DNA from 3 places in the Streptomyces sp. NPDC026515 genome. Region 2 is predicted to be linked to each of the others. Evidence: riboswitches for the same ligand, from Rfam matches in the RefSeq annotation. Region 2 holds a riboswitch; each other region holds the start of a gene.
What was found. A riboswitch is a leader RNA that binds a small molecule or an ion and turns the genes downstream of it on or off. The one in region 2 is predicted to bind S-adenosylmethionine.

Region 1: it holds a riboswitch for S-adenosylmethionine, as region 2 does, so the genes downstream of both, ACZ4O3_RS17375 (aminotransferase class V-fold PLP-dependent enzyme) here and thrC (threonine synthase) in region 2, are expected to answer to the same signal.
Region 3: it holds a riboswitch for S-adenosylmethionine, as region 2 does, so the genes downstream of both, ACZ4O3_RS10415 (amino acid ABC transporter permease) here and thrC (threonine synthase) in region 2, are expected to answer to the same signal.

Annotation. Positions count from the first base shown of each region.
Region 1 covers NZ_JBVHQD010000007.1:429,208-431,466, reverse strand. Annotated here, with positions in the region: gene trpD (anthranilate phosphoribosyltransferase) at 1-985, shown strand, start outside; SAM riboswitch class IV at 1,085-1,201, shown strand; gene ACZ4O3_RS17375 (aminotransferase class V-fold PLP-dependent enzyme) at 1,344-2,259, shown strand, end outside.
Region 2 covers NZ_JBVHQD010000006.1:447,045-449,303, forward strand. Annotated here, with positions in the region: gene thrC (threonine synthase) at 1-1,127, opposite strand, end outside; SAM riboswitch class I at 1,146-1,308, opposite strand; gene ACZ4O3_RS15170 (glucosyl-3-phosphoglycerate synthase) at 1,466-2,259, shown strand, end outside.
Region 3 covers NZ_JBVHQD010000004.1:425,515-427,773, reverse strand. Annotated here, with positions in the region: gene ACZ4O3_RS10420 (amino acid ABC transporter ATP-binding protein) at 1-461, opposite strand, end outside; gene ACZ4O3_RS10415 (amino acid ABC transporter permease) at 458-1,438, opposite strand; SAM riboswitch class IV at 1,841-1,952, opposite strand; gene ACZ4O3_RS10410 (glutathione S-transferase C-terminal domain-containing protein) at 2,030-2,259, opposite strand, start outside.

The DNA of each region.
Region 1 (2,259 bases), on a different contig from region 2:
CCAGGACCAGAGCGCGGACGCGACGGCCTGGGCGATGGACCAGATCATGCGCGGCCAGGCGACCGACGCCCAGATCGCCGGCTTCGTCGTCGCCCTGCGGGCGAAGGGCGAGACGGTCGACGAGATCAACGGCCTGGTCCGCACGATGTACGCGCACGCCAATGTCATCGAGGTACCGGGCCGCACGGTCGACATCGTCGGCACCGGCGGCGACGGCGCCAAGACGGTGAACATCTCGACCATGTCGGCGCTGGTGGTGGCCGGCACCGGGGCGAAGGTCGTCAAGCACGGCAACCGGGCCGCGTCCTCCGCGTCCGGCGCCTCGGACGTGCTGGAGAAGCTCGGCGTCAACCTCGACCTGACCCCGCGACGCGTCGCCGAGGTCGCCGAGGAGGCCGGCATCACCTTCTGCTTCGCCGTCAAGTTCCACCCGGCGCTGCGCCACGCAGGCGCCGCCCGCGGCCAGCTGGGCATCCGCACGGTGTTCAACATCCTCGGCCCGCTGACCAACCCCGCGCAGGTGCGGTCCCAGGCGGTCGGCGTCGCGGACCCGCGCATGGCACCGGTCGTCGCGGGCGTCTTCGCCGAGCGCGGCAACTCCTCCCTGGTCTTCCGCGGCGACGACGGCCTCGACGAACTGACCACCACCGCCACGTCCCACGTCTGGATCGTCCGCGACGGGAAGGTCACCGAGGAGACCTTCGACCCGCGGGACGTCGGCATCGAGCTGGTCCCGGTGGAGGCGTTGCGCGGCGGCGACCCGTCGTACAACGCGGAGGTCGCGCGCAGGCTCCTCGACGGCGAGGGGGGCCCGGTGCGGGACGCGGTCCTGCTCAACTCGGCGGCGGCACTGGTCGCCCTGGACCCGGGTACCGGGACACTCGCCGAGCAGATCCGCGCCGGCATGGACGAGGCGGCGGAGTCGATCGACTCGGGCGCGGCCAAACGGGTGCTGGAGCGCTGGGCGGCGGCGACCAACCGGTAGGCGCCCGGCGGAAGGAGAAGGTGGCGCCGGCGCTCCGGCCCGTCCGTCATCCGGACACAGGTTGCGCGCCGGCGATCACCTCATCTACGTTTCCCCACAGGTCATGAGTGACAGTCACAAGGCCCCGGCCGACTGTCCGGCAACCCTCCGTCCGTGGCGGGGTGCCCCGGGTGAAGACCAGGCCGTAGGCAGCGAGGTCTGCGGCAAGCGCGGATCCCTCACGCTCTGTTCATGAGCACGACCCAGGGATCCTGGTCATCGAGGGAGTCTCCCGTGAGCAAGCGAATGCGCTAGGGCGTCGAGCCCCCCTTCCGCGCACCCTTCTTCACTTTCTTCTTTCCTCTCACGGGAGTTCGCCATGTCCGTCTCCACCGCTGTCTCCGCCCAGTCGGTCTGTGCCCCTCTGCCCGTTCTGGGGCGGGATGTCACCGTCCCGCTCGTCACCGGTGGCGAGGTCGGCTACGCCGCCCTCGACTACGCGGCCAGCGCCCCCGCGCTCCAGCGGGTCTGGGACGACGTGGCGGCGTACGCGCCCTACTACGGCAGCGTCCACCGCGGCGCCGGCTACCTCTCCCAGCTCTCCACGGACCTCTTCGAGAACGCCCGCCGGACCGTCGCCGAGTTCCTCGGCTGCCGCCCCGACGACCAGCTGGTCTTCACCCGCTCGACCACGGACTCCCTGAACCTTCTGGCCCGCGCCCTCCCCGCCGGCTGCCAGGTCTTCGTCTTCGAGACCGAGCACCACGCGAGCCTGCTGCCCTGGCAGGACGCCCGGGTCAGCTACCTCGACGCCCCGCGCACCCCGCGCCAGGCCGTCGAGACCCTGGAGAAGGCTCTCGCCGCCCGTCCGGAGGCCGCCGACGGGGGCCGCGGCCCGGCCCTGGTCTGCGTCACCGGCGCCTCCAACGTCACCGGCGAGCTGTGGCCGGTCCGCGAGCTGGCCGCCGCCGCGCACGCGCAGGGCGCCCGGATCGTCCTGGACGCCGCCCAGCTGGCCCCGCACCACCCGGTGAGCGTCCGGGAGCTGGACGTCGACTGGATCGCCTTCTCCGGCCACAAGCTGTACGCCCCCTTCGGCTCCGGCGTCCTGGCCGGCCGTGCCGACTGGCTGCGGGCGGCCGAGCCGTACCTCGCGGGCGGCGGCGCCAGCCGCAAGGTCACCCGGCGCGAGGACGGGGGAGTGGCCGTGGAGTGGCACGACAGCGCCGCGCGCCACGAGGCGGGCTCCCCGAACGTCATCGGGGCCTACTCGATCGCCGCGGCCTGCAAGGCGC
Region 2 (2,259 bases):
CCGCCGGCGGTCTCCGCGAAGATTCCCTCGGTCCGCGCGAGCAGCTTGATCGCGTCGACGACCTCTTCGTCGGTGACGTCCTCCACCGCGCCGCCGGTGCGGCGCGCGATGTCGAGGACGTACGGACCGTCGGCGGGGTTGCCGATGGCGAGGGACTTGGCGATCGTGTTCGGCTTCTGCGGCCGGACCACGTCGTGACCCGCCTTGTAGGCCACCGACACCGGCGAGCACCCCTCGGCCTGCGCGCCGAAGATCTTGTACGGCCTGTCCTCCACGAGCCCGAGCCTGATCAGCTCCTGCAGACCCTTGTCGATCTTCGTGAGCTGCGAGCCGGAGGCGATCGGAATGACCAGCTGGTCCGGGATCCGCCAGCCGAGCTGCTCGCAGATCTCGTACGCCAGGGTCTTGGACCCCTCCGCGTAGTACGGCCGCAGGTTGACGTTGACGAAGCCCCAGCCCTCGCCGGCCGAGTCGCCGATCAGTTCGGAGCAGAAACGGTTCACGTCGTCGTAGTTGCCCTCGATGCCGACGAGTTCGCCGCCGTAGACCGCGGCCATGACGATCTTGCCCTGCTCCAGGTCGTGCGGGATGAACACGCAGGAGCGGAAGCCGGCCCGGGCGGCGGCGGCACCGACCGCGCCGGCCAGGTTGCCGGTGGAGGAGCAGGAGAGCGTGGTGTAGCCGAAGGCGCGCGCGGCCTCGACGGCCTGGGCGACGACCCGGTCCTTGAAGGAGTGCGTCGGGTTGCCGGAGTCGTCCTTGACGTACAGGCCGCCGGTGACGCCCAGTTCCTTCGCCAGGTTGTCGGCCTGGACGAGCTTGGTCCAGCCCGGATTGATGTTCGGCTTGGTGGCCACGTCCGCGGGGACGGGCAGCAGCGGCGCGTAGCGCCAGATGTTGGCGGGACCCGCTTCGATCCGCTTCCGCAGTTCCTCGGTGTCGTAGGCCGAGAAGTCGTAGGCGATCTCGAGCGGGCCGAAGCACTCCTCGCAGGCGAACACCGGGCCGAGCGGCACGCGGTGGCCGCATTCGCGGCAGCTCAGCGCAGTGGCGGGACCGAGGTCGACGGGCGCGGAACCAGAAGCGGCGGTGGAGTCGGTGGTGGGTGCAACAGTCTGCGCAGCCATGTGAGGCGAGGCCCTTTCTCCTCATCTTCCTCACGACGCATCTCGCCGTGAGACGGATTTGGCACCTTCCCTAGCCGGGAGCCTCGCGGGTGATCGACAGTGAGCGGCGATCCACGAGTAACCGACTGGAGGGTTGCCGGGGCTTCATCGGGCCGTATCCCTCTGCCCCTCTGGATGAGCGGTATGCAGTTGTCAACGTCGGGTGACCCCAGGACATGCGATGGTCACCGGCGTTGTTCAAGACTGTAACCGAAGGCCAGGACAGTTGAGAGAGCCGTCCGAACCGCGAGATGGATCACACCTCGCAGTGTGATCGTGACAGTGAGGAGCCGCTGACTGTGCTGGAAGAAGTCGAGCGCTGGCTGGCCACCCGCTCCTGGTCCGTGAACGACCGTCCGCTGCACCGGATACTCGCCGCCAAGCAGCGCAGCGGGCAGTCCGTCTCCGTCGTGCTGCCGGCGCTCAACGAGGAGGAGACCGTCGGCGACATCGTCGCGATCATCCGCCACGACCTGATGCGGCAGGCGCCGCTCGTCGACGAGATCGTGGTCGTCGACTCCGGTTCCTCCGACCGGACGGCGGCGGTGGCCGCGGCGGCCGGCGCCCGGGTCGAGCACCGCGACACGATCCTGCCGCGCATCCCCGCCGTCCCCGGCAAGGGCGAGGTGCTCTGGCGCTCCCTCCTGGTCACCACCGGGGACATCGTCTGCTTCGTCGACGCCGACCTGCGCGAGTTCTCCTCCGACTTCGTCACCGGGATCGTCGGCCCGCTGCTGACCGACCCGGACGTGGACCTGGTCAAGGCGATGTACGACCGCCCGCTCGCCGGTTCGGCCGGGCAGGGCGGCCGGGTGACCGAGCTGATGGCCCGTCCGCTGCTGAACATGCACTGGCCGCAGCTGGCCGGATTCGTCCAGCCGCTCGGCGGCGAGTACGCGGCCCGCCGCTCGCTCCTCGAACAGCTCCCCTTCCCGGTCGGCTACGGCGTGGAGCTCGGCATGCTGATCGACGCCCTGCACCTGGTCGGCCTGGACGCCCTCGCCCAGGTCGACGTGGGGGTGCGCAAACACCGTCACCAGGACGGCCAGGCGCTCGGCCGGATGTCCGCCGCGATCTACCGCACCGCCCAGCT
Region 3 (2,259 bases), on a different contig from region 2:
ACGCGCTCGCCGAGGCCGACCCGTTCGAGGAGTTCCTTGGCCAGCTGCTGGGCCTGCGGCCTGGTCAGCTTCCCGGTGGCGACGGGAGCGGCCGCGACGTTGTCGAGGACCGTCAGGTGCGGGAACAGGTTGAAGTTCTGGAAGACGAAGCCGATCCGGCTGCGCTGGGCCAGGATGGCGCGTTCGCTCAGCTCCTTGAGACCGTCGCCGTGGCGCTTGACCCCGATCAGCTCGCCGCCGACGCTGACGTAGCCGGTCTCGGGCTTCTCCAGGTGGTTGACGACGCGCAGCAGCGTGGACTTGCCGGAGCCGGACGGACCGAGGACGACGGTGACCTCGCCGGGGCGGACGGTCAGGTCGATGCCGTCGAGGACGCGGTGGGCGCCGTACGACTTGTGGACGTCGTGGATCTCCAGGGCGGCCGGGGCGGCCTCCGGTGCCGTGTCCGGTGCGGTGGTCATACGGCGGCCTCCCGGCGTATCCGTTCCCGCAGGCCGGCCAGGCCGGTGCGGAGTCTGTGCAGGGGGGTCGGCGGCAGGGTGCGGGTGGCGCCGCGGGCGAAGTACCGCTCGACGTAGTACTGGACGACGGAGACGGCGCTGGTCAGGATCAGGTACCAGACGGTGGCGACGAGCAGCAGCGGCACGATGTCGCCGGGGTAGGTGCTGCCCATGGACTGCACCGAGCCGAAGAGGTCGAGCAGCGAGACGTAGAACACCAGGGACGTGCTCTTGATCAGGCCGATGAGCTGGTTGACGTAGTTCGGGACGATGGAGCGCAGGGCCTGCGGGAAGACGATCCGGGTGAACTGGTAGCCCTTGGGCAGGCCGAGGGCGGCGGCCGCCTCGTGCTGGCCCTGGTCGACGGAGAGGATGCCGCCGCGCACCACCTCGGCCGCGTAGGCGGCCTCGTTGAGGCTGAGGCCGATCACGGCGATGGCCATGTCGGTGGCGAGCTCGGACTCGTCGAAGGAGACGAAGGAAGGGCCGAAGGGAACGCCCAGGCTCAGCGTCTGGTAGAGGGCGGAGAAGTTGTAGAGGAAGATCAGCAGGACGATCAGCGGCACCGAGCGGAACAGCCAGGTGTAGGTCCAGCTCACCGCCCGCAGCACGGGGCTGCCGGAGAGCCGGGCCAGCGCCAGCACGACCCCGCCGAGCAGGCCCAGTACGGCGCTGAGCGCGGCGACTTCGAGGGTGACGACGAGCCCGTCGAGGACGGTGGGGCGCAGGAACCAGTAACGGAAGCGATCCCACTGGTAGAAGGGGTTGGTGGCCAGTCCGTGGGCGAACTGCGCGACGAGTACCAGGACGACGGCGGTGGCGAGCCACCGTCCGGGCCGGCGCAGTGGCCGAACCCGCTGATTCCGCGGGGGTTTTGACGGTATGTCGGTGGATGGTGGCGCCTCGGCCACGGACAGGGCGCCTGGGGGTTCACTCATGACGGGCTCCGGCGGAGTCGGACACCCCGGATCACACGGCCGGGGCCGCTGCACCGCGCCGCGTCAGGACACGGCACGGGTACGCGGGGGCGCGCGGGACACGGGATGGGGCGGACGGCTTCGCACCGGGGCGGCCGGTGCTTCGTCGAGGACGCGGGGACGCGAGGCTGCGCGAGACCTGCTGCGGGTGAGGCGGAAAGGCCTGGTCAGACCCGACAGCGGGCGCGGCCCGGTGCGGTACACGCGCTACACAGGGCGCTGTTGACACGGAGCAGATCGACGGCGCGGTCGGCGACCAGCGGGCTCGGATACGGCTGTACGCAGCCCTGGGCGCGGCCTTCGGCCGACCTGGAGGCTGCGTACATGTCCCGTCACCTGTCGCTGTCGTGGCGGCCCCTGGGGGCCTCGCGCTTACCGAACGTCGTCATCCGGTCCGGTCGTCACCTGGGGCACCCCACCGCGATGCGAGGGTTGCCGGTCAGCAAGCCAGGGCTCGATGCTGACGCTCTTGACCGTTCTGTGCCGCAAGTAAGGCAGTTGCCCGAACGAATGTCAACGCCTGTCCGACTGGCGAAACAGCTCGGGCCCCTCTCACCTGCGCGGCGCGCCGGGAGCCTCCGCCGCGTGGCCGGCCCAGTCCAGGATCTGGACTGCCGCGCCGGCGGCTTCCAGGCCTTGGCAACGGCCGTGGTGGCGGCGGGCGATGCCGTCGAGGTCGAGGTGGGCGCCGAAGGCCGGGCGGGCGGCCAGCCGGCGGGCGTAGGCCCACAGGACCGGATGGCCGGCGATGGCGTGCACGGCGGCGGCGTCCAGGTGGTTGC